3 regions of the Priestia sp. D51 genome follow, and region 3 is predicted to be linked to each of the others. Evidence: riboswitches for the same ligand, from Rfam matches in the RefSeq annotation. Region 3 holds a riboswitch; each other region holds the start of a gene.
What was found. A riboswitch is a leader RNA that binds a small molecule or an ion and turns the genes downstream of it on or off. The one in region 3 is predicted to bind thiamine pyrophosphate.
Positions count from the first base shown of each region.

Region 1: another riboswitch for thiamine pyrophosphate. It lies ahead of thiT (energy-coupled thiamine transporter ThiT); the one in region 3 lies ahead of thiM (hydroxyethylthiazole kinase).
Region 2: another riboswitch for thiamine pyrophosphate. It lies ahead of thiC (phosphomethylpyrimidine synthase ThiC); the one in region 3 lies ahead of thiM (hydroxyethylthiazole kinase).

Region 1 is NZ_JBLTIR010000002.1:41,950-51,923, forward strand. It holds gene ACNHOZ_RS06850 (TcaA NTF2-like domain-containing protein) at 350-1,546, opposite strand; gene ACNHOZ_RS06855 (TcaA NTF2-like domain-containing protein) at 1,594-2,523, opposite strand; gene eat (ethanolamine permease) at 2,666-4,015, opposite strand; gene eutC (ethanolamine ammonia-lyase subunit EutC) at 4,037-4,750, opposite strand; gene ACNHOZ_RS06870 (ethanolamine ammonia-lyase subunit EutB) at 4,765-6,135, opposite strand; gene ACNHOZ_RS06875 (ethanolamine ammonia-lyase reactivating factor EutA) at 6,162-7,580, opposite strand; gene thiT (energy-coupled thiamine transporter ThiT) at 7,737-8,345, opposite strand; TPP riboswitch at 8,378-8,478, opposite strand; lysine riboswitch at 8,653-8,837, shown strand; gene ACNHOZ_RS06885 (amino acid permease) at 8,940-9,974, shown strand, end outside.
Region 2 is NZ_JBLTIR010000019.1:21,053-31,026, reverse strand. It holds gene ACNHOZ_RS27965 (PrkA family serine protein kinase) at 1-1,703, shown strand, start outside; gene yhbH (sporulation protein YhbH) at 2,028-3,206, shown strand; gene ACNHOZ_RS27955 (DUF3231 family protein) at 3,311-4,342, shown strand; gene ACNHOZ_RS27950 (cation diffusion facilitator family transporter) at 4,486-5,382, shown strand; gene ACNHOZ_RS27945 (VanZ family protein) at 5,642-6,097, shown strand; gene thiC (phosphomethylpyrimidine synthase ThiC) at 6,265-8,034, opposite strand; TPP riboswitch at 8,148-8,262, opposite strand; gene ACNHOZ_RS27935 (hypothetical protein) at 8,344-8,634, opposite strand; gene ACNHOZ_RS27930 (undecaprenyl-diphosphate phosphatase) at 9,093-9,917, shown strand.
Region 3 is NZ_JBLTIR010000004.1:237,329-247,302, reverse strand. It holds gene ACNHOZ_RS17995 (sugar phosphate isomerase/epimerase family protein) at 1-877, shown strand, start outside; gene ACNHOZ_RS17990 (DNA-3-methyladenine glycosylase) at 945-1,553, opposite strand; gene ACNHOZ_RS17985 (UDP-N-acetylmuramoyl-L-alanyl-D-glutamate--2,6-diaminopimelate ligase) at 2,011-3,510, shown strand; gene ACNHOZ_RS17980 (hypothetical protein) at 3,608-4,114, opposite strand; gene ACNHOZ_RS17975 (GNAT family N-acetyltransferase) at 4,288-4,749, shown strand; gene ACNHOZ_RS17970 (TetR/AcrR family transcriptional regulator) at 5,011-5,610, shown strand; gene ACNHOZ_RS17965 (MFS transporter) at 5,707-6,924, shown strand; TPP riboswitch at 7,101-7,209, shown strand; gene thiM (hydroxyethylthiazole kinase) at 7,286-8,092, shown strand; gene thiE (thiamine phosphate synthase) at 8,106-8,750, shown strand; gene ACNHOZ_RS17950 (pyridoxamine 5'-phosphate oxidase family protein) at 8,778-9,206, opposite strand; RNA gene ssrS (6S RNA) at 9,353-9,530, opposite strand; gene ACNHOZ_RS17940 (hypothetical protein) at 9,640-9,974, opposite strand, start outside.

The DNA of each region.
Region 1 (9,974 bases), on a different contig from region 3:
ATACCTTTTAAATGATCCAAAATGGCATATAACGAATTTTTATCAAACTGCAACAAATACCATTAAAAGTTTTCAAAAACCTCTCAAAACTCAATTTAGAAAGCCGTTTTTTTAAGATTTCAACAAAAACATCCATTATATGTAAAATAAATTCTATTTTCTGCTTATTAATCTACTTTATCATACGAACGCTTGATAAGGAAGAGTTATCTTGCGTTATTATAGTAAAGTGTTTTTTAAAATGCTCTTTCTAAAGATTTGCTTTTTATGGTGGAACGTTAAAATCTATCATGATAGGAATTACACAAATTGTGTATACATAAAAACATCACGCAAAGCGTGATGTTTTTTAAAGTGATTCAATTTTTGTCAGATACAACTGTTTGTTGCTGTAAGAAACGGTATACGTTCGGTAATACTCTTTTTCTTGACTTTGACCGTTCGTTGTAATGGAAATAACTTCTTTTGTTTGGATTGTATAGACCGTTTCATCATCATCTTCTTCTTCACTCACAGGTTCAACGTCTAATACCGAATAATCAACGAGTTCTTCTCGAATGTCTCTTTCATACAGCATTTTCACAAGCTGCTTTTGATCATTCCACAAAACACTGTCACGCTGGATATAAGGCTGTACGTGTTCGAATTTATTTGTGTTAATGGACTTTGTTAAATCTCGCAAATAATGTTCAATAAAAATATCTGCTGTTTCTTGATCAACTTTTGGGATATTTTTTAAATTAAACTCTTTTTCTTCCTTCTCTTCTTTTTCTTTTTCATCTTCTTTAAAGTCGTCGATTCGCTGAGAGCTGTTTTTGCTGATGGCATACTTTGTATGGTTCTCTTTGAAAACCATGATTTCTTCCTTTTCCCCTTTTTCATTTGTGCGGGTTGTTTCGCCTTGGTATGAAATATCACTAGAAGGATTAATTGACTTCACGTATTCCATATACTCATCATCCGTAATGTTGAGGTATTTTTGATGATAGGTAACTTCATCCCATTCATTTAACTTCCATTGCTTATTAACGTATTTAAAATTCATGTAAATGGTCAGTCCGCCGCTTCCTTCTTTACTAATTGGCTCAATGGCTGACACCGAAAATTGCCCGGCGTGATTGTTAATAAGTTCAAATCGAATAAGATGATTAACATCAGGGAAAAAGCTCATATTACATTCTTTACAGTAATAGTTAGTGGAGATACTTTTTAACTTTGTTGCAATTAAAGATGATGTTGCATATGGCGTTAGCGCTTTTTTTAACGTTTCATAATCAGCAGGGTTAGATTCATTATCCCATTCATACTCTTCACCTAATTCTTTATAGGTGCTTGAAATTTTATTCATCGTCTCAACTGCAGTTTTTTCTGCTTTTTTTTCTGATACAAGATCAGGCTTGATAGATGACTTAGCTTGATCTTTTGGGATCACTTCATCTGAGGAAGGTTCGGTTGGTTTGGATAACTTAACTGTTTCTTTTTCTTCACAGGCCGTCAAAACCATTAGCAGCAGTAGAACGAATGCAATCGTCCATTTTTTATGCATAAGGTGTCCTCCTCAATGCCGAATTTAGTCTGTTCTTAAAAGGATCTTTAATTCTCAAACGTATCAAGTACGTAATCACCGCTTGGAATTCCCCATTTTGCCTTTTTATTTTGATCTGTTTTAGCGAGTAACGAAATGGAGTTTTCTTTAAGCGTAATGACAATGGTTCCTTTATTTCCTTGTCCATCATTTTCATATTCAATGGCGGCTTGGTTATTTTCAAAGCGAATATTTTTTTGTTCAACGGTTGACACGCGGATTTTGCTAGGTGGCTGGTACGAATTTATTTTAATCGTCGCTTCCGAGTTGGATGTAGCAAGAAATTGAATGATAGGAGATCCGTTATCATTGCCAGTGGTCCATTTTCCATCGTAGTCGTGTAAATCTGTTGTTTGTGTAGTGGGAGTTTCAGTGTGTGCATTTGGTTTAGATGAAAAGTCGAATGGTTCTACACTCGATAGCTTTAACGTATCGTTTTGGTAAACAGCTGTATAAAGGCGGTCGCAAACTTTGCTGTAAGGATCTTTACCCGGCTGCTTTAATAAGCTTTCCTCGTGGGTTTGTATTTTGAACACATGGTTAGGTTCTTCATACCAATTGACAATATGAAACGTTTGCTTCTTCTGCTCGATGCCTTGTCGTGTGAAATTTTCAACAAGAAGGTTCTGCTCTTTATAAAAAGAACTGTCCGCTTTCAAGTAAGCTTTTAGATCATTAAAAGAGTTGTCATCAACTGCTTTTCCAAACGCTGAAAAATAATCAGTCATCCAGGCTGTGATAAATTTTCCGCTCATTGCTTCTTTATTCAAATCAATTGATTGAATGCTTTCTACCTGTGTTTTTGGTTCATTTAGTACTTTTTTTGCATCTTTTTCTACTATCATTGTATTTCCGTCTTTTATTGTCTCTTCTTGCTGACAGGCTGATAACAGAATAGATGAAACAACCGTGATAATGATTGTATTACGTTTGTTCATCATAATTGCCCCTTCTTTATCTAATATAAATGTATGTATATTCTTCCAACAAACAGACCTAGTATATCATTCTACAAAAAAACGCTCAACCCTTTAATTTCACAAGAAAAACGGCTTGCCTTTACAGCAGCCGTTTTTCTTCTTATTTAATAGATGCTTCTTGATATGAATTGGATGCCTCTTTTTTAAGCTGTCTTGAACCATAAAAAACATAGTAAATAATTGAAAGAAGGAAAATGCCAAGAATCACATACATTAAAGGTAGAGAAACACCAAACAGCATTAAACTTGTTGTAAGCACACTGTATTTTATAATGCTGTATAAGCACAGAATACCTAATACTAAAGCAACGCTTGGCACTACCGGGTAATTTACTTTAAAAGGACGAGACAAGTTAGGTTCTTTTTTGCGTAAAATAAAAAGAGAAACTAAACTGATGCAGTACATCATCATTGCTCCGAATACAGATAAGATAATAAGGGCATTGGCAAACGTGGCAGATCCAGCGCAAATCACACCGATTGCTCCCGGAATCAACAAACCGCCGACAGGAACTCCTTTTTTATTCGTTTTAGCAAGAAATTTAGGGAAGTAACCATCTCGTGCAAGCGCATAGGTTTGTCTTGAAAATCCCATGATGATTCCATTTAAACTAGCAATCAATCCGAATAGCCCGATAATAGCAACAACGGTTGAAATGCCGTTTCCATATACAGAAGACAGTGCCTGCGGAAGTGGATAATCGGCTAGCTTCCCGCTTCCTCCGCCAAGTCCTGCTGTTACAAATAGTGTAAACAACGTTGCGGTTGCAAGAGTAATAATCGCTCCAATAAATCCTTTAGGAATGTTTTTCTTAGGGTTTTCCACTTCTTCCGCTGCCATTGCTCCGCCTTCTATTGCAAGATAGAACCAAACAGCGAATGGAATAGCCGCTAGTACCCCTGTTGGCCCGTTAATAAATGAATGAGCGTTGAAAATATTTGATGTTTGTACATGAGGCAAACCAGCTACATAAAAAATAGATAAACCAATTAGTGCAACAATGGTAGCTGTAAGCTCAATCACCGCTACTTCTTTTACCCCGATTAAATTTAGTAAAACAAAGAAAATAAAGGCACCTACCGTTGCATATACAGGGTTAACGGCTGGGATAAGAAAGTGCAGGTATGCTCCTGTTGATACCGCAATAGCAGGAGGAGCAAAAATAAATTCAAGCAAGCATGCAATTCCGGCGATATATCCGCCGAAAGGTCCAAGTGCTCTTCTTGCATAAGCTGAAGGTCCACCAGCTTGCGGGATAGATGTTGAAAGCTCTGCATAGCTGAACATAAACGTTGTGTAAAACACGGTTACAATTAAGGTTGCAATTGCAAGTCCGATAATCCCGCCTTGTTCAAACCCGTAGTTCCACCCAAAGTATTGTCCTGAAATAACCATACCAACTGAAATAGCCCATAAATGAATAGGTTTTAATTGTTTTTGTAACGCCATACGTTCTCCTCCTTTTGATGTTTAGACAATAAGATGTACACCGCTTGTTTGCTGCTTAATCATTTTGTCAATCATGGTACCGATATGTGCGGCTGCCTCAATAGGAGGCGTTCCTCTTTTATGAATATTAGAAATAACCATACGATCAGACTCTTTTTTTCCTTTGCTAGGTTCATAGCACATGTAAGCACTCATGGATTCAGCACTGACCAGCCCAGGTCGCTCTCCAATCAATAGCACAAGTGCTTTTGGCTTTATGATTTCACCAATTTCATCCATACATGCAACTCGTCCTCCTTTTACAAAAAACGAAGTCCCGATACGAAGTCCATATGACTCCAGTGAATCAATTAAAGCAGGATACACGTCGCTCATGTTTTCTTCAATTGCCTTAGCACTCAGTCCATCTGATACCACTACTTGTACATCAGGCTGCTGCACGCAGTTTTTTAAAATCTCTTTCTTAGCGTCATCTGCTAATAACCTCCCTTGATCCGGCCGTTTTAAATAATGTTCTTTTGACTCCGCGCGTGTATTCACAGAAAAAAGGTTAAACTCAGATAGAATATCTTCTGAAACTGAGCCGTATACAGAGTCTACGGCTGCGGCATGATCTGTGCGAAAAGATAAAACGTCTTTTGTTAGCGGCCTTGTTCCCGTACGGCCAACACCTATGCGGGCAGGGGTAAATTGTTTAAGTGTTTCAAGCGGATTGCGATTTGACTTTGGTATCATAGTAAGCACCTTCCTTAAATCAAATTCATAAAAATAGTTGGGTCTCCAGCTCTTGATGTGAAGCGTCCGTTTTCCATAATACGCTGATCTTCAAGCCATTTTTGAAATAACGGCGTTGGGGTACGACCGAGTACATTGCGCACGGTTGCGATATCATGATAACTAAGAGACTGATAGTTTAGCATGCAGTCATCAGCCATGGGCACTCCTATTACAAAGTTCACCCCAGCTGTTCCTAGAAGCATACTTAAATTATCCATATCGTTTTGATCAGCATCCATGTGGTTGGTGTAACATACGTCTACTCCCATAGGTAAGCCGTGCATTTTGCCCATAAAGTGATCTTCTAGCCCAGCTCGCAGGACTTGTTTGCTGTTATATAAATATTCAGGTCCAATAAATCCAACAACCGTGTTAACTAAGAAAGGCTTGTAGTGGCGAGCTAAGCCGTAGCATCTAGCTTCGAGCGTTACTTGATCAATATTATAGTGGGCTTCTGCTGACAATTCAGAACCTTGTCCTGTTTCAAAATACCAGCGGTTCAGACCTTTTGCTGTCCCTTTTTCATGAATTAACGCTGTCGCTTCATCGAGCATAGACAGTGAAATCCCAAATGAATCATTACCGGCTTCTGTGCCTGCTAAACTTTGGAAAATCAAGTCAGCAGCTGCTCCTTTTTCGATTGCTCTCATTTGGCTCGTCACATGTGATAATACACAGTTTTGAGTAGGAATTGACCATTCGTTGATTATATTTTTTGTTTCATTTAAAAGCGCGTAGATATTATCCGTTGTATCAATAACAGGGTTAATTCCGATAACCGCATCTCCAATTCCATAGCTTAACGCTTCGTAGAGAGATGCTCTCATTCCTTTTAAGTTATCTGAAGGATGATTAGGCTGGGCTCTTGAAGCCAATACGCCTTTTTGACCGATAGTCGTTTGACAAGTAGTTTGCACTTCTATCTTGGCAGCTCCTTGAATTAAATCTAAATTGGACATAATTTTAGTAGCTGCCGCAATCATTTCGCTGTTTAATCCCTTGCTAAGCGCAAGAAGGTCTTCTCCGGTATGCTCATCAGATAAGATGTATTCTCTTAACTCCCCTACTGTCCAATTTTTAATAATGTCGTAAACCGATGAATCAATCTGACTTTCGATTAATGCCGAGACGTTGTCTTCATCTGCGCTTAGCAGCGGGTAATTTCGAATATCAGCAAGTGTGATATCAGCTAGCACTTGTTTGGCTGCCATACGTTCTTTCATTGACTCAGCGCTAACTCCTGCGAGCTGATCTCCAGAACGTTCTTCGTTTGCTTTGGCCATAATTTCTTTCAAGCTATAAAATGAAAATGTTTCTCCTAACAACCGGGTAGTTTTAAACATCGTTTCCTCCTTGTATGTTCAGTTGATTATGATGAAAAAGCGAGTGTTTTAATCGAAACAGAGATTGCCTCTCCAGCTACGGGTAACCCTAGATCGATATAATCTCCGTGGGTAAAGTCAATTTGATCTAAACAAATAATTTCTAATTCGTTCTCCTGTTTGGCTAGTGCTTGTCCTAAAGCTTTAGCAATATCCTGCTCGCATAAAACAACGAGGCACTTAGCTCCTTTAAAACAAGCACCAAATTCAGCGCTTATTACTTTTGCTAATTCTTGCAGCATTCTATAGCTGCAGTAAGGGAAATGAGATAAAGCAATAGCAACGGGAGGATCTTCTGCGCTGAAAACAGTTGAAGCCTGCATACATGCCGTTCGAGCTCTTTCTTGAAACAGCTGCGGATTCCACTCCTCCTCTTGCTGTACGGGTATCTCTATAATCGGAATATTTTTTAGCGGCAGCCGCTTTGATTCAATGTATACGGTTGATCCACTAACTTCTGTATTTTGCATACCAGCTCCAATGACAGTGGCTCGCGTTGTTTCAGCGGCTTGAGATACCTGTATGGCTTGAAACTGATAAGCTAGCAGCGGACCAATGTCTCCGTGTATGGCCACTTCCTTCACTGTTTTTGGTTTCTCCTTCTCTATCATGGCTCCTACTCCTCCCGAGACCATGATTGTCTCTGGCCGAGTAGAAGATCTTGTATGAGGGGAAACGAGCAGCAAAGAGGTTTGCTTCAGTGCGCTCACATAATCCACGGTTTCTTTAGCTAGCAATTTGCAAATAGACGAGAGTTTTTCAAATGTTGCTTTTTCGCCTTCTTGAAGCATCAGAGAATTATTTTTTAAAAATTCAGTTAAATAAGACGAAACGTAGGTAACAATACCATCTTCGTTTAGCCGAATTAATCTTCCGCCTACATGCAGGGTAAACGTTTCAATCACTTTTCCATTTTGACATAAGGCGATGTTAGCAGTGCCTCCACCTACATCAATGTTGGCAATCACTTTATTGGTTTCAGCAGAATGTTCGATTGCTCCCGAACCTTTTGCCGCTAACATTCCTTCTAAGTCAGCACCAGCTGTTGCAACAACAAAATTCCCAGCGTGTTCAGCTAGATAGTGAACGATACTCTCTGCATTTTGCTTCCGAGCCGTTTCTCCTGTGATGATCACAGCACCCGCCTCCACCTGATCTAAGGAGATCCCTGCTTTTTTGTACTCTTTTTCTAGTAATAGCGTTAACCTCCGAACATCGATTTCAACCTCGTTTACCATAGGTGTTGTATAGATGGAACTTGCATACGTTACGCGACGATCAATAATTTGACAGCCTGGCAGCGTAAACTGATTTTGTTGATTTGCTATTAACAGTTTGCTTACAATCAGTTTTGTTGTGCTTGTTCCAATATCTAAACCTATGCTCGTGATCCATTTCTGTAGCATACGATCAATCCTTTATCTCGTTTGAATATGTTGACTATCATAAAACAGTTTTTTGAATATTTCACTAACTATGTTATCAAACCTGACACACTTTTGTGTAAACAAAGGTGACAAATAAGAAAAAAGACTAAATCTTGGCAGATTTAGTCTTTTTTCTTATGATGAGTGTGATTTAGTTACAATCATTCTTGATGCCGATGGAATTAACAATGAAAGAATGACTAAGCAGGCTATTAGTGATCCTACCATTGAAATCCCGTTCATTGAAAAAGAATACCATAGAGCGGACATGCCCTTTGGCGCATATGACCCCCAGAAAATAATACCAGCAATAAAGTGCCAGAAATAACGTGCGAAGCTGCCGATAATAAGAGATAAAACAATTAAAACAAAAGCTTTTGATCTGTTATTGGTAGCTAAATTTGTTTTAATAGATTGTGAAAAAATACCTCCAAAACCTATAAAAGCAAAAGCTACAATATATTCAATAAATGTTTGTAGCGCTGTTAAAATATAAGCTGTTCCTGTCGCTAACTGCAAAAGCCCCCATAATAGACCGGATAGAGCCCCGCCTTTTACTCCCCAGCGAAAGCACATAATAAAAATGGGCACCATGGAGAACGAAATGCTCACAGCCGTCGCAATTTTAATTGAAGGCAAAAGGTCAAGTAGAAGTGCCAATGCTGCAAAAATAGCTATTTCAATTTTAGCCTGTAAAGGTAATGCTTTATTCACGTTTCTCACTCCTGTTTTTGAATCATTCATATCAAACGGTTTACACAGGAGTAAGCAAATATATGCTACTATTCCCACATTCCTACGCTAGCGTTAACTAACAGGTTCGAAGGGTCTGAACATTTCGTTCACTCTCAGCACGGCGGCTCCCCCTGTGGTACGTTTGGATATTTATGTAGTATAAAGACAATGTTTATTATACCATACGTAACAAAATAGATTCGAGAGATTTCAAAGATGTTTCTATTTTCTGAATCTATTTTTTATAATGACAATCGTTTTAGTATTTGTTATACTTCTTTTATGTCAATTGAATATAAAAAACCCTCATCCTAATCGATGAGGTAGAGGTCGCAGTTTTTAATAGTAAAGTAACGGAAATGCAGAGAACATTGAGGATGTTGCTTGAAAGGAAAAATTGCCGAAGTTTAAATCACTTCTCGGTTGATTTAAGCTGGGGCTGTCTCCCAACAGGAACAGAACTGTCACATCATGCGAGTGATGTGAAGAGCTATCTTCACGGAAGGTTGACGCGGTTTTCAGATTTAAAAGCGCGCACATATACTGCGGGCTTTTTTTATGTTATCCCGTCTCTTTCCGTACATTCGAAAGGAGTATTTATCTATGCAAGAGCAGCAAGAATTAAAACGTGGGTTGAAATCTCGCCACTTAACGATGATTTCATTAGGAGGAGCCATCGGAACCGGCTTATTCCTAGCAAGTGGTGGAGCAATTCACACAGCAGGACCTGGGGGAGCGCTTTTAGCTTACGCTATTATTGGCGTAATGGTTTACTTTTTGATGACCAGTCTAGCAGAGCTCGCAGCTTATATGCCTGAAGCTGGTTCATTTAGTACGTATGCGTCTCGTTTTGTAGATCCATCCTTTGGTTTCGCTCTCGGCTGGAACTACTGGTATAACTGGGCTATTACGATTGCAGCTGAATTATCTGCTGGAGCCCTTATTATGAAATTTTGGTTCCCGAACTCTTCTTCTATTTTATGGAGTGCCCTGTTTTTATTAATTATGTTTGGGCTTAACTACCTTTCTGTAAAAGGATTTGGTGAATCTGAATTTTGGTTTTCGTTAATTAAAGTAGTAACGGTTATTATCTTTTTAGTTATTGGTATTATGATGATTTTTGGTATCTTTAACAATGAAGCACCAGGTTTTAAAAACTTCACGCTTGGTGATGGACCGATTCACGGTGGATTCTTCACTGTACTAGGTATCTTTATGGCAGCTGGTTTTTCATTCCAAGGAACAGAGTTACTTGGAGTCGCAGCTGGAGAAAGTGAAGATCCGGAAAAAACGGTTCCTCGCGCAGTTAAACAAGTCTTCTGGCGCATCTTGTTATTTTATATTTTAGCTATTTTTGTTATTGGAATGCTTATTCCATACACAGCGAATTCATTAGCAAGTGATGACGTGCGAGTAAGTCCGTTTACTTTAATATTCGAACGAGCAGGTCTGGCGTTTGCAGCATCAGCGATTAATGCCGTTATTTTAACAGCTGTTTTATCTGCTGGTAACTCAGGCATGTATGCTTCTACGCGTATGCTGTGGAACTTAGCCAAAGATGGAAAAGCACCAAGGTTCTTAGCAAAAGTGAATAAACGAGGCGTTCCAGTTAATGCCTTAATCGCAACGGCACTTGTC
Region 2 (9,974 bases), on a different contig from region 3:
TCAGTGGACAAATGTTTGGACTTGAAGATTCGCTAGAACGCTTGGTGGAAGAATATTTTCACCCAGCTGCAAAGCGTTTAGATGTTCGTAAACGTATTTTACTTTTAATGGGTCCAGTAAGTGGTGGTAAATCGACGCTAGTGACCATGTTAAAAAGAGGGCTTGAAGCTTATTCGCTTACTGATCGAGGAGCTGTTTACGCTATTAAAGGATGCCCAATGCATGAAGATCCGCTGCATTTAATTCCACATCATTTACGTAAAGACTTCTTTGAAGAGTATGGTATCCGAATTGAAGGAAACTTATCTCCTTTAAATACAATGCGATTAGAGGAAGAGTATGGCGGCAGAATTGAAGACGTCATCATCGAACGCATTTTCTTCTCAGAGGACAAACGAACTGGAATTGGAACGTTCAGTCCTTCTGATCCGAAATCTCAAGACATTGCTGACCTAACAGGAAGCATTGACTTTTCAACAATTGCAGAGTATGGATCTGAGTCAGATCCGCGCGCTTACCGCTTTGACGGAGAGCTTAATAAAGCAAACCGGGGAATGATGGAGTTCCAGGAGATGTTAAAATGTGACGAGAAATTTTTATGGCATTTACTCTCTTTAACCCAAGAAGGAAACTTTAAAGCAGGAAGATTTGCTTTAATTAGTGCAGATGAATTAATTGTAGCTCATACAAATGAAACAGAGTATCGCTCGTTTATTTCCAATAAGAAAAATGAAGCTTTGCATTCACGAATTATTGTAATGCCTGTTCCATATAACTTAAAAGTGAGTGATGAGGAAAAAATTTATGACAAAATGATTCGTGAAAGTGACGTATCAGATGTTCATATTGCCCCTCATACGCTACGTATTGCGTCTATTTTTACTACGTTAACAAGATTAAAAGAGCCTAAAAAAGGCGATATCGATTTGTTAAAGAAAATGCGCTTATACGACGGTCAATCTGTAGAAGGCTATAACGATGCAGACGTAGAAGAGTTACAAAAAGAATATACGGATGAAGGAATGAGCGGTATTGATCCACGTTATGTCATTAACCGCATTTCGTCTACCATCATTCGAAAAGATATTAAATCAATCAATGCATTAGATGTACTGCGTTCATTGAAGGAAGGATTAGCACAGCATGCGTCTATTTCTGCTGAGGACCGAGAGCGTTACCTGAATTATATTTCTCTGGCGCGTAAAGAATATGATGAAATTGCTAAAAAAGAAGTACAAAAAGCGTTCGTTTATTCTTATGAAGAGTCTGCTAAAACATTAATGGATAATTATTTAGATAATGTCGAAGCATACTGCAACAAAAATAAGCTTCGTGATCCGCTAACAGGAGAAGAGTTAAATCCAGATGATAAATTAATGCGTTCAATTGAAGAACAAATTGGTATTTCAGAAAATGCGAAAAAAGCATTCCGCGAAGAAATCTTAATTCGTATTTCCGCTTATGCACGTAAAGGAAAACGATTTGACTATAATTCTCATGAACGCTTACGTGAAGCGATTCAGAAAAAACTGTTTGCAGATTTAAAAGACGTAGTGAAAATTACAACGTCCACTAAAACACCAGATGAGCAGCAGCTGAAGAAAGTAAATGAAGTAGTGGCTCGATTGATTGATGAGCATGGATACAATTCAGTATCTGCTAATGAACTGCTGCGCTATGTAGGAAGTTTGTTAAATCGATAACTCAGTACTAACAAGAAAACATGGCACTTCCGATCTGTGCCATGTTTTTCTTATCTCTTAAAATAAACTCTGCATAATTAGGCTATTGTGTAGTACGCATTGCACTTAACCATCATATGATAAGTCATAAACATATACATGACACTAGACACTATAAAATGAATAGTTAACAGTAAAAGAATTAGTTAGCAAGTATACCATTCTTGCGCATAGGATAAGAGTAACCAACCTTTGAACTAAAGGTATTTGTCAGAAACTTTCGGTATAGCTTATGCATGCCGAGTAAAAACGTGCAGGTGTTTTTTAAATAAGGAGGGGAATAGCGTGGGAAAAGAAGTAGATAAAAGTTTTGCTGTCTCAAAAGAAGACTGGTCCCTCCATCGTAAAGGCCACGATGATCAAAAAAGACATCAAGAAAAAATTAAAGAAGCCATTAAAAATAATTTACCGGACTTAATTACAGAAGAAAATATCGTGATGTCCAATGGAAGAGAAGTTGTTAAAATCCCGATCAAATCATTGGATGAATATCGAATTCGGTACAATTATGATAAAAACAAACATGTGGGTCAAGGTGATGGAGACAGTAAAGTTGGGGATGTAGTAGCACGTGACGGATCTGCTGGAGATGGTCAAAAAGGAGCAGGAAAAGGTCAAGGAGCAGGTGACCAGGCTGGAGAAGACTACTTTGAAGCGGAAGTGTCCCTCATGGAACTTCAAGAGGCTTTATTTGCTCAATTAGAACTGCCTAATCTTCAGCGAAAAGAATCTGATCAAATTGTTGTGGAACACATTGAATTTAATGATATACGACGTACAGGTTTGATGGGGAATATTGATAAAAAACGAACGATGATGAGCGCTTATAAGCGAAACGCAATGACAGGAAAGCCTGCTTTTCATCCTATTTATCCGGAGGATTTAAAATTTAAAACGTGGAATGAAGTTATAAAGCCAGAATCGAAAGCAGTCGTTTTAGCTATGATGGATACGAGCGGTTCGATGGGCATATGGGAAAAATATATGGCACGAAGCTTTTTCTTTTGGATGACACGCTTTTTACGTACGAAATACGAAACGGTGGAAATTGAATTTATTGCGCATCATACAGAGGCAAAAGTAGTGTCAGAAGAAGACTTCTTCTCCAAAGGAGAAAGTGGAGGAACCATCTGCTCATCTGCTTACCGAAAAGCGCTTGAATTAATTAACCAAAAGTATGATCCGAGCCGTTATAATATTTACCCGTTTCATTTTTCAGATGGTGATAACTTAACTTCAGATAACGCAAGGTGTGTAAAGTTAGTAAATGAATTAATGAAAGTGTCAAATATGTTTGGGTATGGGGAAGTGAATCAGTACAATCGACATTCCACTTTAATGTCTGCGTACAAAAACATTCAAGACGAAAGCTTTAGACACTTTATTTTAAAACAAAAATCAGACGTTTTTCATGCGATGAAAAGCTTTTTTAGAAAAGAGACCGAAGACCAAAAATATGCATAACCTAAAAGGCCTAGACTTGTTATCTAGGTCTTTTTTATGCGGTTTATTCAGCGCTTCTTTGGAGATAGTAAAAGTACGACCTTATCCAAAAGGAGAATAAGTGAATGAACGAAAATATAAAGAGTGAAATGCAAAAACATCAACAAAATCAGCGGTTGAATGCAGCCGAGTTAGGTTACTTATGGGCGCAATATTTAGGCGATACGCTGTATGTATGCGTTCTTGGATATTTTCTATCTGTTGTAAAAGATCCAGAGATTAAGGAACTTTTAAAAAAAGCACATCAGTTTTCACAAACTCATGTAGACGAATTGACGGAATTATTCAGTTCAGAAAAAATTCCAATTCCAGTAGGGTTTGGGGAACAAGATGTGAACAAAGGAGTTCCTGCTTTATTCGATGATATTTTTATGGCTATTTATGTAAACGAAATGGCCATTGGAGGTATGAAGAAATATGCCAGAGCGCTAAGCGCAGTGAGAAGGCAAGATATTTATGACCACCTATCTCGATGTGTAAAAGAAAGCGACATTCTTTTAGAGAATTCTAACCACGTTATTTTAAGAAAAAGCATGCTGATGAGACCTCCGGTTATTCCTTATCCTGTAAAAGTGAATTTTGTGGACGAAAAAACATTTATATCACCATTTTTCTCTCAAATGCATCCTTTAACTTCTTTAGAGGTTACCGCCATTCAAGAAATTGTTAATACAAATGTATTAGGTAAAACGCTGATGCTGGCCTTTAGTCAAGTAGCTACCACACAAAAATTACGCTCTTATTTTTTTGATGGAGTCAAGCTTGCAAGTAAGCAAATCAAGCACTTCACCGAGTTACTGTCTGAAGCTGATTTACCAAGTCCGAGGCTGCTTGATGCATATGTAACCAACTCACCGATTTCACCGTTTTCAGATAAGCTGATGATGTATCATACTTCTACAGCGGTGACGATCGCTATTGATAACTGCGGTGCTGGTTTGTCTATGGCCTTCCGTTCGGATGTAGCAGTAGAATTTTCTCAGCTAATTGGGCGTATAGGGAAGTACGGAAAAGATGGAATTCGAATTATGATTGAGCAAGGGTGGATGGAAGAACCTCCAATGGCAACTGATCATAAGAAGTTGGCAGAGAAATAAGAAAGATATGTTGTGGATTATCAGTAATTTTGCGGTGCTGAAACATATATAGCTAAATGAAAATAGGTTGCTCTAGACCCACTTGAATGAACAGTGATAAGATAAAAAAGCTGATTTTTCAAGAAGTAAGTCGAGGTGTGCAAATGAATAATAGTATAAGGGAGTCCATTGCGAAAAAAGTAGCATGGATTAGCGTATGGAGCAATATTGCCCTTACGCTAGGAAAAGTAATAGTAGGATGGATTGGAAATAGTGATGCCGTATTTGCTGATGGTATTCACTCTGCAGCGGACGTATTTGCCTCTATTATTGTCTTGTTGGTTATACGAGTAGCAAATAAGCCAGCAGATGATGATCATCCATACGGGCATGGAAAAGCAGAAGTAATTGTCTCAGGAATTGTAGGAATTATTTTATTGCTTGTATCATTTTATGTGGTATTTGAAGGAGTCGTTGGTTTATTCCATCCGGTTGAATCTCCAAATATTTTAGCCATGTGGATTGCTGTTATTTCATACATAGCAAAGGTATTATTGTACCGTTATTCTTTAAACGTAGCCAAGCAGCACCACAGTAAGGCAATTGAGGCAATTGCATTTGATCATAAAGCAGATATTGTTGCTTCTATTGCAGCGGCAATTGGTGTTTTATTATCCATTATTGGTGATAAAATGGATGTTCAACTGCTGTTATACGGAGATAAAATAGCAAGTATCTTTGTTGCTTATTTAATTTTTAACATTGCCAGACAAATGATGGGAGAGTCTTTTCAAATCTTAATGGAAGGCAATATTGATGAAGAGCTACTGAAAGAACTTGAAGAAAGTATTTATGAATTTGAAGATGTGAAGCGGATTGATCGCGTTCGAGCAAGAGAACATGGCCATTACATATTAGTGGATGTACGTATTTCAATTGACCACTTTAAAACAATTAAGGAAGGTCATGATTTAGGACGAGAAATCAAAGCTACACTTATGAAAAAGCATGATAATATTCAGGAAGTATTAATCCATTTGAATCCTTATTATCCAGATTAAATAAGAAGCAGCGAAGTGTTACTCGCTGCTTCTTATTATTTATATATGTAGAAATTAATGAAATGAGTAGCATAAAATAATGAGGGTTTTTATTTATAAAGAATCAAGTTTAATAAAATTGTATAAAGGGAATTGTATTTATTTATTGATGTGATAGGATAAAAAAGCATATAAATGCATTCACTACGAATGAAAGCAGTGGACGGGTACATATAGATAATAATAAATGGTTTTGGGAGTCAAAGAAGGTGATGTTGAAGTGAATGTAAGCATCAGGTCAATTGTTAAAAAAGTCATGTTCACTCTATTTATTGCGTATACGGCAGTGGTCATTTACGCTACGCTCATACGGGAAAACGAACATGTTTACGGAAAAGCAATGAACTTGGATTTATTTAGTACAATCCGTCTGATGTGGGACAGCGGTAATATAATGCTCACTCTGACAAATATACTGGGAAATATCGTGATGTTTGCGCCGCTTGGAATGTTTATTCCGTTGTTTATGAAGTGGTTTGACGGTTTTATTCAAGTCTTTACGACGGGTTTCTTAATCAGTTTTCTGATTGAAATTTTACAGTACAAGCTAACGGAACGAGTATTTGATATTGATGATATCTTTTTGAATACGCTAGGTACATTTATAGGCTGGGTTATTATTAAAATACTATATTGGATTAAGAACATGCTGAAAGCACGTTTCAAAAAAAGATGAAAGGACTTCTTTACGAAGTCCTTTTTGCATCTTGTTGATAGAAACACTTAATGCAGCGTCTTACGGAAGAATGTGAGGATTCAACGATAATGTGCTGACAATTTTGCTGAACAAATAATAACTTTCCTTCAAGCTGCTTAATTTGTTTTTTAAGCTGTTCTACTTCATTATTGATAGATATTTGAACCACTGTTAACAAACTCTTTAGCTTTTTCTTTCATTCCTTCTTTTCTTACTTCGTTTACATCTTTTTCATTTTCTTGAGCCATGTTACGAATATCTTGAGAAATACGCATCGAACAGAATTTAGGTCCACACATTGAACAGAAATGGGCTGTTTTAGCACCTTCAGCGGGAAGTGTTTCATCGTGATATTCTTTTGCGCGCTCTGGATCTAGTGACAGGTTAAATTGATCATTCCATCTAAATTCAAATCTTGCTTTAGACAGAGCATTATCGCGTTTTTGTGCTCCTGGATGGCCTTTTGCTAGGTCAGCAGCATGCGCAGCAATTTTATAGGTGATAACGCCTTCGCGAACGTCTTCTTTATTCGGGAGTCCTAAATGTTCTTTTGGCGTTACGTAGCAAAGCATAGCTGTTCCAAACCAGCCAATCATTGCAGCACCAATACCTGATGTAATATGGTCATAGCCTGGAGCGATGTCGGTTGTAAGCGGTCCAAGAGTATAGAAGGGAGCTTCCTGGCATATTTCCATTTGTTTATCTACGTTTTCTTTGATGAGATGCATTGGAACATGTCCAGGACCTTCAATCATAACTTGAACATCGTGTTTCCAAGCAATTTTAGTTAATTCACCAAGCGTTTCTAATTCACCGAACTGTGCCTCATCATTAGCATCTGCAATGGAACCAGGACGTAGCCCATCGCCAAGCGAAATAGCAATATCGTATGCTTTACAGATTTCACAGATTTCTTCAAAGCGAGTATATAAAAAGTTCTCTTCATGATGAGCTAAACACCACTGCGCCAAGATGGATCCTCCGCGTGAAACAATACCTGTCGTACGTTTCGCTGTCAGAGGAATATAACGTAAAAGAACACCTGCGTGAATAGTAAAGTAATCAACACCTTGTTCTGCTTGTTCAATTAATGTATCACGGTATGCTTCCCACGTTAGATCTTCTGCTACGCCTTTTACTTTTTCAAGCGCTTGGTAAATAGGAACGGTCCCTACAGGAACAGGCGAGTTGCGGATAATCCATTCGCGTGTTGTGTGAATATCCTTTCCTGTTGATAGATCCATAATTGTATCGGCTCCCCAACGCGTTGCCCATGTCATTTTTTCTACTTCATCTTCAATAGCTGAACGAATAGCTGAATTTCCGATATTAGCATTAATTTTTACATGGAATTTGCGGCCGATAATCATCGGTTCGCTCTCAGGGTGATTGATATTATTAGGGATAATTGCACGTCCTCTTGCTACTTCTTCACGCACAACTTCAGGATCCATCTGTTCGCGAATAGCGATAAATTCCATTTCGGGCGTGATGATTCCTTTTTTCGCATAGTGCATTTGCGTTACATTTTGATTTTTTTTCGCGCGCAAAGGTAAACGATTAATAATAAAGCGCTCGTACTGATCTCTTGGATCACCATCATAATAACCGTTATCCTGTGGCTGAACCGTACGGCCTTGATATGTTTCTACATCGTTTCGTTCTGCAATCCACTTTTCGCGCAGAGCCGGTAATCCTTTTTGTAAATTAATTTCATAAGAGGGATCTGTATAAACACCGCTCGTGTCGTACACACGTACGGGACAATTTTCTTCTTCACCAAAAGACCCTGTAGTAGGAGACTGATGAATTTCGCGCATAGGCACTTTAAGGTCTTGTCTGGATCCTTGGACATATACTTTGTGACTGTTTGGAAAAGGCTTTTTCATAGAAACTGATACATTTTGTTTTGACATTACATATTCCTCCGGTTTCGCATAAAGTGTAGCTATACCGAACCATAAAAAAATCGGGTTCTGTGATAGACAGAACCCGATGGAATAGGCAAAAAAAGAATAAACATATACTATTCTTTTCAAGACTACTTCCCTCCGCTGGTATAACCCAAATCAGGTTCAAAGGGTTAAAGAGTTTTATTGCACTCTTCTCTCAGTCTGAGCTATCAGACACCCCTAGTAGAAATAACATTCAAATTATTCAATTTACGGCTTAAGTTTACCATCATTCGGTAAAAAATCAACCCTTAAATAAAAAAAGCTAGACAATTAGCGTTGTCTAGCAGCATCGATTGCAATCACAATAGCTGTAATAATATGCATGATAAATCCCAAAAATGGAATCCAAGCAACCAGTGAGGTAACAAGCCCTAGTATGTTTCCATAAGCAGATAACCCTCGTCTATTAGCTAAAATGAGTGTGATAGCATGAAGAATAAATCCAATAAAAAGAGGAGTATAGCTAAAGCCCATAACAATCCCCGCGCCAATTAAAGGAATTCCCAGCAAGGCTTCATACCCAGCAGTGACCCATTTCATTGTACGTACATTTCCATTCATAGTAAAAAGCCTCCTAAAAAAGATACTACTATATACGAGAAAAGAGAGAAAAAAGTTTCAAATTACTTAGGGGATATGTCGTATAAGTCAGCCCTATTGGATTAAAATGATAGATGACAGTAAGGGGGGATGGAAAAAACATAATGATTTAGTCATTTTTTCACACTAAAGAAAAATAGTCTAGATGATTCATTTTTAGCTAAGGGACCAGAATTTATACTGAACATAGTAACTGCTTTTTAAAATAAATAAAAGCTGATATCTTGTTTTTTGGTTTTAGCATGTAAGCTTTTTATTACAAATTATTAAAGATTCTTATCTTTTTGCAAATACACATTGTATTTCATAGTTTTAACAATTATGATAAAAAAGCAAGTGTCAAAATAGGAAAATAGTTGAGCATGTAAAACGAAGCGATAAGCTTATTAATTTGAAAGAAAGGCAAGGTACATAGCTTTATGTGGGAAATTATTGTAGCAATCATTTTAGGGATTGTAGAAGGTTTAACAGAGTTTGCTCCCGTTTCGTCAACTGGGCATATGATTATTGTGGATGACCTGTGGTTAAATTCAAAAGAATTATTTTCATCTCCAGTAGCTAATACATTTAAGATTGTTATTCAGCTAGGGTCGATCTTAGCAGTAGTTGTTATTTTTAAAGATCGTTTTATTAATTTATTAGGATTAGGAAAGAAACCAGCTGCTGCAATTGGACCGACAAATCGCTTAAATTTAATGCAGGTAATTGTTGGTTTGTTACCCGCAGGAGTGTTAGGCCTTTTGTTTGATGATTACATTGATGAACATTTGTTTTCTTTAAATACGGTGCTAATTGGCTTAGTGGTCGGAGCTGTATTAATGATTCTAGCAGATTTGTTTGGACCTAAACGTCCGCGTGTAGAGACGGTGGACCAAATGTCTTATGGACAAGCACTAGGTATAGGACTGTTTCAATGTATTGCTCTTTGGCCAGGTTTTTCTCGTTCAGGCTCAACGATTTCAGGAGGGGTTCTTCTTGGAATGAGCCATAAGGCAGCCGCAGATTTTACATTTATTATGGCAGTGCCAATTATGGCAGGAGCAAGTGGACTTTCATTGGTTAAAAACTGGAAATATTTCACATCAGATGCACTACCGTTTTTTATTGCTGGTTTTATCAGCGCCTTTATTTTTGCGCTTATATCGATTCGCTTTTTCTTAAAATTAATCAACCGCATTAAATTAGTTCCGTTTGCCATTTATCGAATTGTCTTAGCGGCTATTCTATATTTTGTATTTTTATAAAATAAATAAGCGTATTTTATAGCCATTTAAACTTCTGATAAAGACTTAAAAAGCAAG
Region 3 (9,974 bases):
AATCGGAACGGGAGGCTATCCGGGAAACAGCCATTGTCCGCTAGATGAGCTGCTTGAAGATGAGGGAAAAAGAGAAGCATATATGAAGCAGATAAAAGACCGCGGACTTACAATCAGCGCATTTAGCTGCCACGGCAATCCTATTTCACCTGAGGCAAGTTTTGCAAAAGAATCTGACGAAACGCTTCGCAAGACCATCCAACTAGCATCATTAGTAGATGTTCCAGTAGTTAACTGCTTTTCTGGAACAGCAGGAGATCACGAAGAAGCGAAGTACCCAAACTGGCCTGTTACTCCTTGGCCTAACGAGTATGGAGACGTATTGAATTGGCAGTGGGAAAATAAGCTTGTTCCTTATTGGAAAGAAATTGGAGAACTAGCGGAGGAGCATAACGTAAAAATTGGTTTAGAACTTCACGGTGGATTTTTAGTTCATACTCCGTATACGCTCCTAAAGCTTCGCGAAAAAACAAGTCCAGCGATTGGCGCTAACCTTGATCCAAGTCATTTATGGTGGCAAGGAATTGATCCGGTAGGAGCTATTAAAATTTTAGCAAAAGAAAATGCGATTCATCATTTCCATGCAAAGGATACGTACTTGGACCAGGATAATATTAACATGTATGGACTAACGGATATGCAGCCATACGGAGAAGTCCAAACGCGTGCATGGACGTTTAGATCCGTAGGATGCGGACATGATGTAAAAGAGTGGTCTGATATGATGAGTGCCCTTCGCACATACGGATACGATTATGTAGTCAGCATTGAGCATGAAGATCCAATCATGTCGATTGAAGAAGGATTTAAACGCGCGGTTACAAACTTACAAAGTGTATTAATTGAAGAAACTCCCTCACAAATGTGGTGGGCGTGAGCAAAAAGAAGCATCTCTAAAAAGAGGTGCTTCTTTTATTTTCGTTGATAAATTATTTGCCTTTTGTTCACCTGAATTTCGATACAAACGGGTGATTGGTAACCCAAAAGCGCCAAGGGTAATCCTTCGCTTCACCAGAATTATCAATGCCAACGCGAGGTCCGGCGGAAATCGCTGAAGGAGTGAAGCCACGAGCAATATAAAGAGGAGGGGTGGTTAAATCATGACCGTACAAATCCATTGAAACCCCTAGTGCTTTTGTTAGTTTCCCAGGACCGTTTGTCCAATTTATTTCATTTTCCATCCCTCGACGTCTAGTTTTCATCAAATCTTTTCCGCTAAATGGCTCAATAGCTCGAATGAGGACGCCTTCTGGACAATCGATGTCGCTGCTTACAACATTGAGTAAACAATGTGTATGCATTGTATGCGTATAGGCATGACCAGGAGGACCGAACATTACCTCTGTTCTTTTTGTGCGCCGGTTATTAAAGCTATGAGCTGCTCGGTCGAAAGGCCCTTTATAAGCCTCTGTTTCCACAATAAAACCAGATGCAGCTCCTTCTGCCGTTTCGTGAACAAGAAGACATCCTAACAGCGACTGGGCTAGTTCAAGCGTAGGCTGTTGATAAAACGAAAGAGGAAGTGGTTCAATCGCTAAAAGAGAACGCGTCATTTGCTGTAGTCCATCCTTTCAAAGCAAAGTCATTCACGCTGTTATTGCGCATCTTTTATTATGATGTTTTCTTTGTTATTTTGCAAAGGGAGGGACTGATTCATACAGTAGTCTTTCTTACCCACGTTCAAGTATTTATCATGATTCAACTTACTCTATGAAATTATTTTAAAGAAGGGTTTCGTTTTGCACGTGTAGGGGGAATATTTTACTACAATACTTTGCTTTTGTTGCTGGTATGATATACACAGTTCATCCATATTTTACATGCTTTTAGTTTTTAAAAATAGTGATCCGTCTTTTCTTTATTTTCGTTCTACACATGAAAGCAAAATAAAAAGATTGAATTGTAGAAAGCTCTTTATAAATGGAGATAAAGAAAAAATATCCTTCAAAGAGTATTTAAGGGATTTTAGAACATATTAAAAATAAAATTTATACACTGTGAGGAATAGCTATGAACATCCACTTTGATACATTAACGAATTTATCAATTAAACATATTTTTGGGCCTGCATCTCAAACAATCACCCATCTCACATATCATTCAAAACAAGTTCACGACGGATCCGTATTTTTTAGTATAAAAGGTGAAAATGAAGATGGACATCAATATATTAAAGAAGCTATAGCTAGAGGAGCCGTAGCAGTCTTTGGGACAAGCATCGAGGAGCTTCGTCTTTTGAGCACTCAGTATTCTCACTGTACGTTTTTAGCTGTTGACGACGTTCGCAAAGTAATGGCGTCTTTTTCTAAAATGTATTTTGATTATACGGATGAAAAAATTGAGACAATTGGCGTTACAGGTACAAATGGCAAAACAACCGTAGCAGCTTACGTAAGGTCGCTTTTAACTCTTTTAAAATTGCCAACAGGATCGATTGGAACGACCGGCATTTGGTCATCAAAGCAGAAGTTAGTTTATAAAAAAAGTACGCCTACAACACCTGAGTCGGTAGACTTGCATAAAATTTTTTATGATTTGTATACAAGAGGTGATGAAGCGGCAGTGATGGAAGTATCTTCGATTGCGATTGATCAGCAGCGAGTAGAAAATATTTATTTTGATGTAGCCATTCATACAAACTTATCGGAAGAACATTTAGAGTATCATAAAACGTTTGAGCACTATAAAAAATGCAAGATGAAATTATTTCAACAGGCCAAACATGCCGTTATTAATATAGATGATCAGGACATGGGAAAAGACTTAAGCAGGGTATTTGAAGGACCTAAAGTCACGTATAGTTTATTAAATAACAAGGAGGCAACTCTGCAAGCAACAAACATCACCGTCAAAGAAGGAGGCTCTTTCTTTGATTTACTTTATAAAGGACAGTCATACAAAGTAGCAGTGCCTGTATATGGTGATTACAACATTGCTAACGTGCTAGCGGCCATTGGTACAGCTGTTCACTTTGAATACCACATTGAAGATATTATTAGCGTACTTCCTCAATTGGAAAGTCCAGAAGGGCGATTTCAGGTGATAGAAGGTCCTAATAACCAAAAAGTGATTTTAGACTATGCCCATACGCCCGTTGCCCTTATGCGTTTGGTAGAAGAAGTAAAAAAGATGGAGTATAACCAGCTGATTGTCATGATTGCAGGGATCGGCATTCGAGATTTTAATAAAATGCCTAAAATGGCGCGTACCATTGAAGGAAAAGCTGATGAAATTATCGTAACGGTTGATCATCCAGGTTATCATGATCCCAACGTAATTGTAGATCAAGTGATGACAGGTTTTTCGAATCCGAGCGCAAGCAATATTCACCGCGCCCCTACTCGAACAGAAGGAGTATTAAAGTCGCTTTCTTTGGGAAAGGCGAATGATATTATTTTACTTACAAGCGGCTGTATTAACGGCGCTCAGCTTGTAAAAGGAAACGAAATTCCGCATTCAGATGAAGACATTATTGCCTCTTATTATGCATCGTTAAGCAATATTTCCTGATATTCTTCTTCATTTATTGAACGAACGTGGAGAAATTGAAACATCATACGAAAGAAGGTCTCTTACTGTTTTTAGAGACCTTCTTTTTGCATGGGAACTATAGGCTGTTTTCGCGCTGTGTTTTTGGTTCTTCAATTTTTACATCATGTTCTTTAGCCAGCTTTTTAATAGCTGCATTGTAATCGCGTATACCTTTTCGTGCTTCATCAAGCATAGCGTTTGCCTCAGCAATAAGGTTGCGGTCCTGCTTTTCCAAAGCACTGACAATTTTAATAAAAGCATTATACTGGGTATTGGCAGCCTTTATATAGCCTTCATGAACCTTTCGAAGATCGTCGGTTTCTACATCGATGTTTTCCAGTTCGTCAACAAATTTACGATAGGTAGGAATGACTTCACTCGTCATCGTATCGTACATAACAGCGTCACTTGTGTAGTTAGCGCCTGTAACGGAATCGTATGCGTCAATCGCCTCTTTTTCAAGCTGAGCCGCTTTCTTTAAATCTTGATTGTTATAATCGATTAAATCATCTTGAACAGGATCACTAAAGCAGGCGGATAATAAAAACAAAAGAGGGACAAGACAAAATAAAACTTTCTTCAACGAATTTCACCTCCGTTTAACAATGTATGAAACATCTGCTTGGCAAAGTCTGTTTTAATAACTGGAGAAAAAGAAGGGAGTGTATAAAAGGATTTTTAAAGGTCGACAGTGAATGTATTCATAAGTCGGTTTGTAGTTGACCACCCTTTAGTAGCAGGAAGGAAGAGAAGATGATTAAAATAAAAAGAGACCACTTAACGAACAATGAAGTTATTGAGCTAGTAAGTTCTCACCTTCAAGGAATGAACTTACATTCCCCCCCTGAAAGTATTCATGCTCTAGATATTGAAAGTTTAAAACAACGTCATATTACGTTTTGGAGCGTGTGGGAAGGAAGTCAGCTAGCAGGGTGCGGAGCTGTAAAAGAGTTAGATGAGCACCACGGAGAAATTAAATCGATGCGAACAGCTACCGCTCATTTACGGAAAGGAATTGCTAGAGAGCTGCTGCAGTACATAATAAATGAAGCGCAAAAACGAGGGTACCGACGCTTAAGCTTAGAAACAGGATCCGCACCCGCTTTTGAACCGGCTAGAAAGCTATACGCCAGTTTTGGATTTTACGAGTGCGAACCGTTTTCTACCTACAAAGAAGATCCATACAGTGTGTTTATGACAAAGAAATTGAATGAGTAAAAGACAGGAAAGAAGGCGCAGATGATTTGTTTATTTGTATGCAAACTGTGCGGGCAAGCAGCGGTCATTTATCCTGTTAGCAAGTAAGCTTTTTAGGCAAAGCCTTTTTAGGAGGCTTTGTTTTGGTAATGATTCATATAAAAAGGTATAAACTAGGTTTTCTCACTAGACAAAAAGGTTTTTCCTATGTAGTATAGGTGTCAGATAATACAAAACGAATGTTCAGTATAAATAATAAATGTACGGGGCGGTGGAAATAGCTTGAATAAAAAAAAGCTTCAAAGTGAACAAACCAAAAGAAAAGTGGCAGATGCCGCTAAAGCATTGTTTTCTCAAAAAGGCTATAAAGCTACATCTATTGAAGAAATTGTAGAAGCTACGGGAAGCAGTAAAGGGAATATTTATTATCACTTTAAAAGTAAAGAAGGGCTTTTTCTTTATTTAATAGACGAATGGGATCTTGAGTGGGAACGAAACTGGAAAGAAAGAGAGTCTCTTTACAAAACAACAAGAGATAAGCTTTTTGGAATAGCGGAGCAAATCATTTTAGATGATTTGAATCATCCTCTTACGAAAGCTGCCGATGAGTTTTTTAACAACGAGGAAAAGGGCAGCGACATCGAAGAGCGAATTGATGAGATGGTGAAACGACACGTGGAGTTTAACCGGGAACTTTTGCAACAGGGCATCGATGAAGGCGAGTTTTCTCATAAAAATGCAGAGCAGCTTGCAGTAATTTTAGAAGGGCTGTTTGTTGGAATGAGCCGCATGTCTCGAAAAACGAGTACGGAAAATGCCCTGCAGCTTTACCATTCAGCAATCGATGTATTTTTAAACGGAATTATAGCAAGGTCTTCTTAAATAAGCGGGGATGCTTATTGTGGCAATGAGTAATCCCTCATTATTTTGTATTTTTATAGACCGAACGTTCAGTATTTTTGTAATCAGGAGGTTTATATGTCATTATTGTTAAGAAATCGAGCGGCGATTTTGCTGCTCATGCTAAATATTTTTATTATCTTTACGGGAATCGGTCTCGTTATTCCAATTATGCCAACCTATATGACGGAGCTTCATATCAACGGCAGCGTGATGGGGCTTTTAGTAGCGGTGTTTTCACTAACTCAATTTCTGTTTTCGCCTTTAGCGGGGCGATTATCCGATTCGTTAGGGAGAAAGAAAATTATTGTAGCGGGAATGATTGTTTTTGCCCTGTCTGAATGGTTCTTTGGTTCAGTGAGTACACCTCTTTTATTATTTGTATCCAGAATGCTAGGTGGGGTCGGGGCCGCGCTTATTATGCCTGCTGTTATGGCCTATACAGCGGACGTGACGTCTGCTAAAGAACGCGCTAAAGGAATGGGCTATGTGACGGCAGCGATTACAACAGGATTTATTATCGGGCCCGGTATTGGAGGCTTTTTAGCTGAATACGGCATGCGCGTGCCATTTTACATGGCCGCAGTAGCAGGAGGCTTGGCTGCAGTGATTACGCTTTTTGTTTTGCCGGAGTCTCGTCCTGTACAAGATCATGCTGTTTCAAACAATGAGAATCCAAAAGAAGATCGGCTGCTACTGCAGCTTATGAATTCCTACAAAGAACCTTATTTTTTAAGTTTAATTATCGTTTTTGTGACATCGTTTGGATTATCCAATTATGAAACGATCTTTTCACTATTTGTTGATCATAAATTTAGCTTTACGCCAAAAGATATTGCGTTTGTTATTACGTTTGGCTCTATTGCAGGAGCTGTTGTGCAGGTTACGATTTTTGGCTGGATTTTAAATAAGTTCGGTGAAAAAAGAGTCATTTCGTTTTGCTTGATGATGACGGGACTTTTTATTTTACTTACGCTATTTGTGCACACGTACTGGCTTATTATTGTTGTAACATTTATCGTCTTTTTAGCAACAGATATTTTACGTCCGGCAATAAGCACGCAAATGTCGATGATGGCACAAGACGACCAAGGGTATGTAGCCGGACTAAATTCTGCTTATACAAGTCTTGGGAATATTATTGGACCCGTTGTCGCAGGCTTTCTTTTTGATATAAACGTTAATTATCCGTACGTATCAGCTGCACTTGTACTGCTGCTTTGTTTTCTTTTATCTTTAAGAGCAGGGAAGGACCGAAAAACAGCTGTGAGAAATCAAGCGATTCAAGAGAAATGATAGAATTTTTAGGAGATAGAAGACCTCCAGTAGTTTACTGGAGGTCTTTTAATGATGCTTTTAGTAAAGCTGTAAGATTTACAACACCACTCAGCCTATAACGAAGCTTTATTTTATGGGCAAAACAGTGAAATGGTTGCAAATAAAAAAAGTTAATAGTAAACTTTAAACGTAGTAATAAATAGTATGGGAGCTTGCGCGGGGCAGGCTGAGAGTACAGGGGCGCCTGTTGACCATTTGAACCTGTTGGATAATGCCAGCGCAGGGAATGTGAGTACATACCAAAGCACTTTGCGCATGCAAGGTGCTTTTTTGTCTTTTTTTTTGCAGTGTTAAAACTAAATGAAAAGAGTGAGAGAACATGGATATTAGTAAAATTTCAGCTCAATTAGAAAAAGTAAGAGATACAAGTCCGCTTGTTCATAATATTACGAATGTTGTGGTAACCAATTTTACAGCAAATGGACTGCTTGCCATAGGAGCGTCACCTGTTATGGCTTATGCGAAGGAAGAAGTGGCTGATATGGCTCGAATCGCCGGAGCGCTTGTCTTAAATATGGGTACACTGACGGCTCAAGAAGTAGAAGCGATGAGAATAGCAGGAAAATCAGCAAATGAAAATGGCGTGCCGGTTATTTTCGATCCTGTAGGAGCCGGAGCGACACCGTTTCGTACAGAAGTGGCACGTCAGCTTGTAGAAGAATTAAATATTGCCGTTATTCGCGGTAACGCTGCTGAAGTTGCGAATGTAGTAGGCGAGTCATGGCTCATTAAAGGCGTTGATTCATTAGAAGGGCAAGGAGACGTCATTGAACTTGCTGAGAAAGCAGCGAACAAATTAGATACAGTGATTGTTATTACGGGGAAACAAGATGTGATCACCGATGGAAACACAACGTATACAGTAGACAACGGTCACCCGTTATTTACGAAGGTGACGGGTACTGGATGTCTGCTGACATCAATTATAGGAGCTTTCGCGGCTGTAGAAAAAGAATATGTCGAGGCAAGCGTTGCTGCTTTAAGTTTTTACGGAGTGGCAGGTGAAATCGCCGCAGCGAAAAAAGGTGAAGAAGGGCCGGGGAGCTTTCAAATTGAGCTGTTAAATCAGCTTCATCTTTTATCTGGACAGGATATTGAATCATATGCAAGAGTACATCAACGTTAAAAGGAGCGGGAAAATGACAAACGAAGAAATTAAAAAGCTGCTGAAAGTTTATTTTATAATGGGCAGCAATAACTGTAAAAAAGATCCGAAAGAAGTATTAAAAGAAGCAATTGAAGGCGGCGTTACCGTGTTTCAATTTCGTGAAAAAGGCGAGGGTGCCTTAACAGGAGAAGCGAAATATCAGCTGGCGAAAGAACTTCAGCAAATTTGTCAGCAGCACAGCGTTCCTTTTGTTGTGAATGATGATCTTGACTTAGCGATCCGCTTACAAGCAGATGGCATTCATATTGGACAAGAAGATGAAAAAGCTCATATTGTTCGAGAAAAAATAGGAAAAGGAATTGTGGGCGTCTCTGTTCATAATGTACAAGAGCTGCAGCAAGCGATAAAAGACGGGGCGGATTATGTAGGAATGGGACCTGTTTTTCCTACTTCTACAAAAAAAGACGCAAAAGCAGTGCAAGGTACAAAATTAATTGAAGAAGTGCGAAACCAGAATATTGACTTTCCAATTGTAGGAATCGGTGGCATCACGCCTGAAAATGCCAAACAAGTAGTAGAAGCAGGTGCAGATGGTGTTTCTATTATTACCGCGATTAGCTTAGCAGCGTCTCCAAAAGAAAAAGCAGCTCAATTGAAAGAAGCGGTAGGAAAATAAAAAAAGCGCACAGTGTGCGCTTTTTTATTATAGCTGAACGGTTTGAGGAGTTTCTTCGCCTTCATTCATAAAGCGAATTTCGTTTGGTGTAATTTCCAGAACAACATACTCAGGGTCATTTGGACCGTCAAACCATTCTTTCATGTGATCGTTCCATATACGTCCTTTTAATTGATCACCGGTACGAAGAACAGCTGTCCCGGATAATTCTAAGTATTGATCGCCATATCCTTCGCCGCTGTAGCCCAATAGTACGTGCACGTTCGGATTGGCTTCGATTTCTTCTGCCTTATGTGTATTGATATTTGTTGGTGTGTAAAGAGCGATACCATCTTCATCGCTGAAAAATGTCATATAGCGAGAGTGGGGTTTGTTGTTTACAACTGTGGCTAATGTTCCTACACGATTTCCTTCTAATACTTCATTTACTTTTTTAGCAATTTTTTGTTCATTCATTTTATCCATCTCCTTTATTACTTTTTATGTTCCTCAATCGAAGATAAATAAAACATACATGTCTAAAAAAATATAAGTTAACAATAAAATAATTATGTAAACTAATAAATAAAAAAATAAAAAAAGCTAGCTACAGCTAACTAAAAAATAAGCCCGCACTGCCGTAACCCTAAGTGTCTTAAATACCCAGATCTACTAGGTGGGTGCCCTCATAGCCGGGTTTAGCGTCCCAAGAAGGGCGTGCTATCTGCAGCTAAATTTTGAGCTCCCTTTTAACACTCAAAGGTTTAAGACAACATGAGTATACGCACAGCGCAGGTATGTATAACAAATGTAAATAAAATGCCGATATATAAATGTTTTCTAATTAATCAACTTTCATCGTACAAGAAATGATTATAACGGAATAATGAATGGAACGCAAGACTTTTATTTAAAGTTTTTCTTCTCTAACATCTTGGCGGTTATGCCGTAACAAAATAAAAAAAGGGCCCGCAACTGGAATGAAACATAAGAGAAGGTAAGGCCGGGATGCTATCTTTTCTTTTGTCATAACGGAATAAGAAAGCCACGTTAAAACAAAAAAATCAGCGGTCATCACGCTAACAAGCTGTGACTGCATAAAAGCATCTTCATAAGCTCTTATTGAACCTATGGATAGTCCGTATACGTAACCAGCAATCGTGAGTGCTAAGCATAGTCCAATCCATAGACGAGAAGAAATGATGGCAATGAAGCGTGAAGGAATACGCGAACGTGTTCGAACTT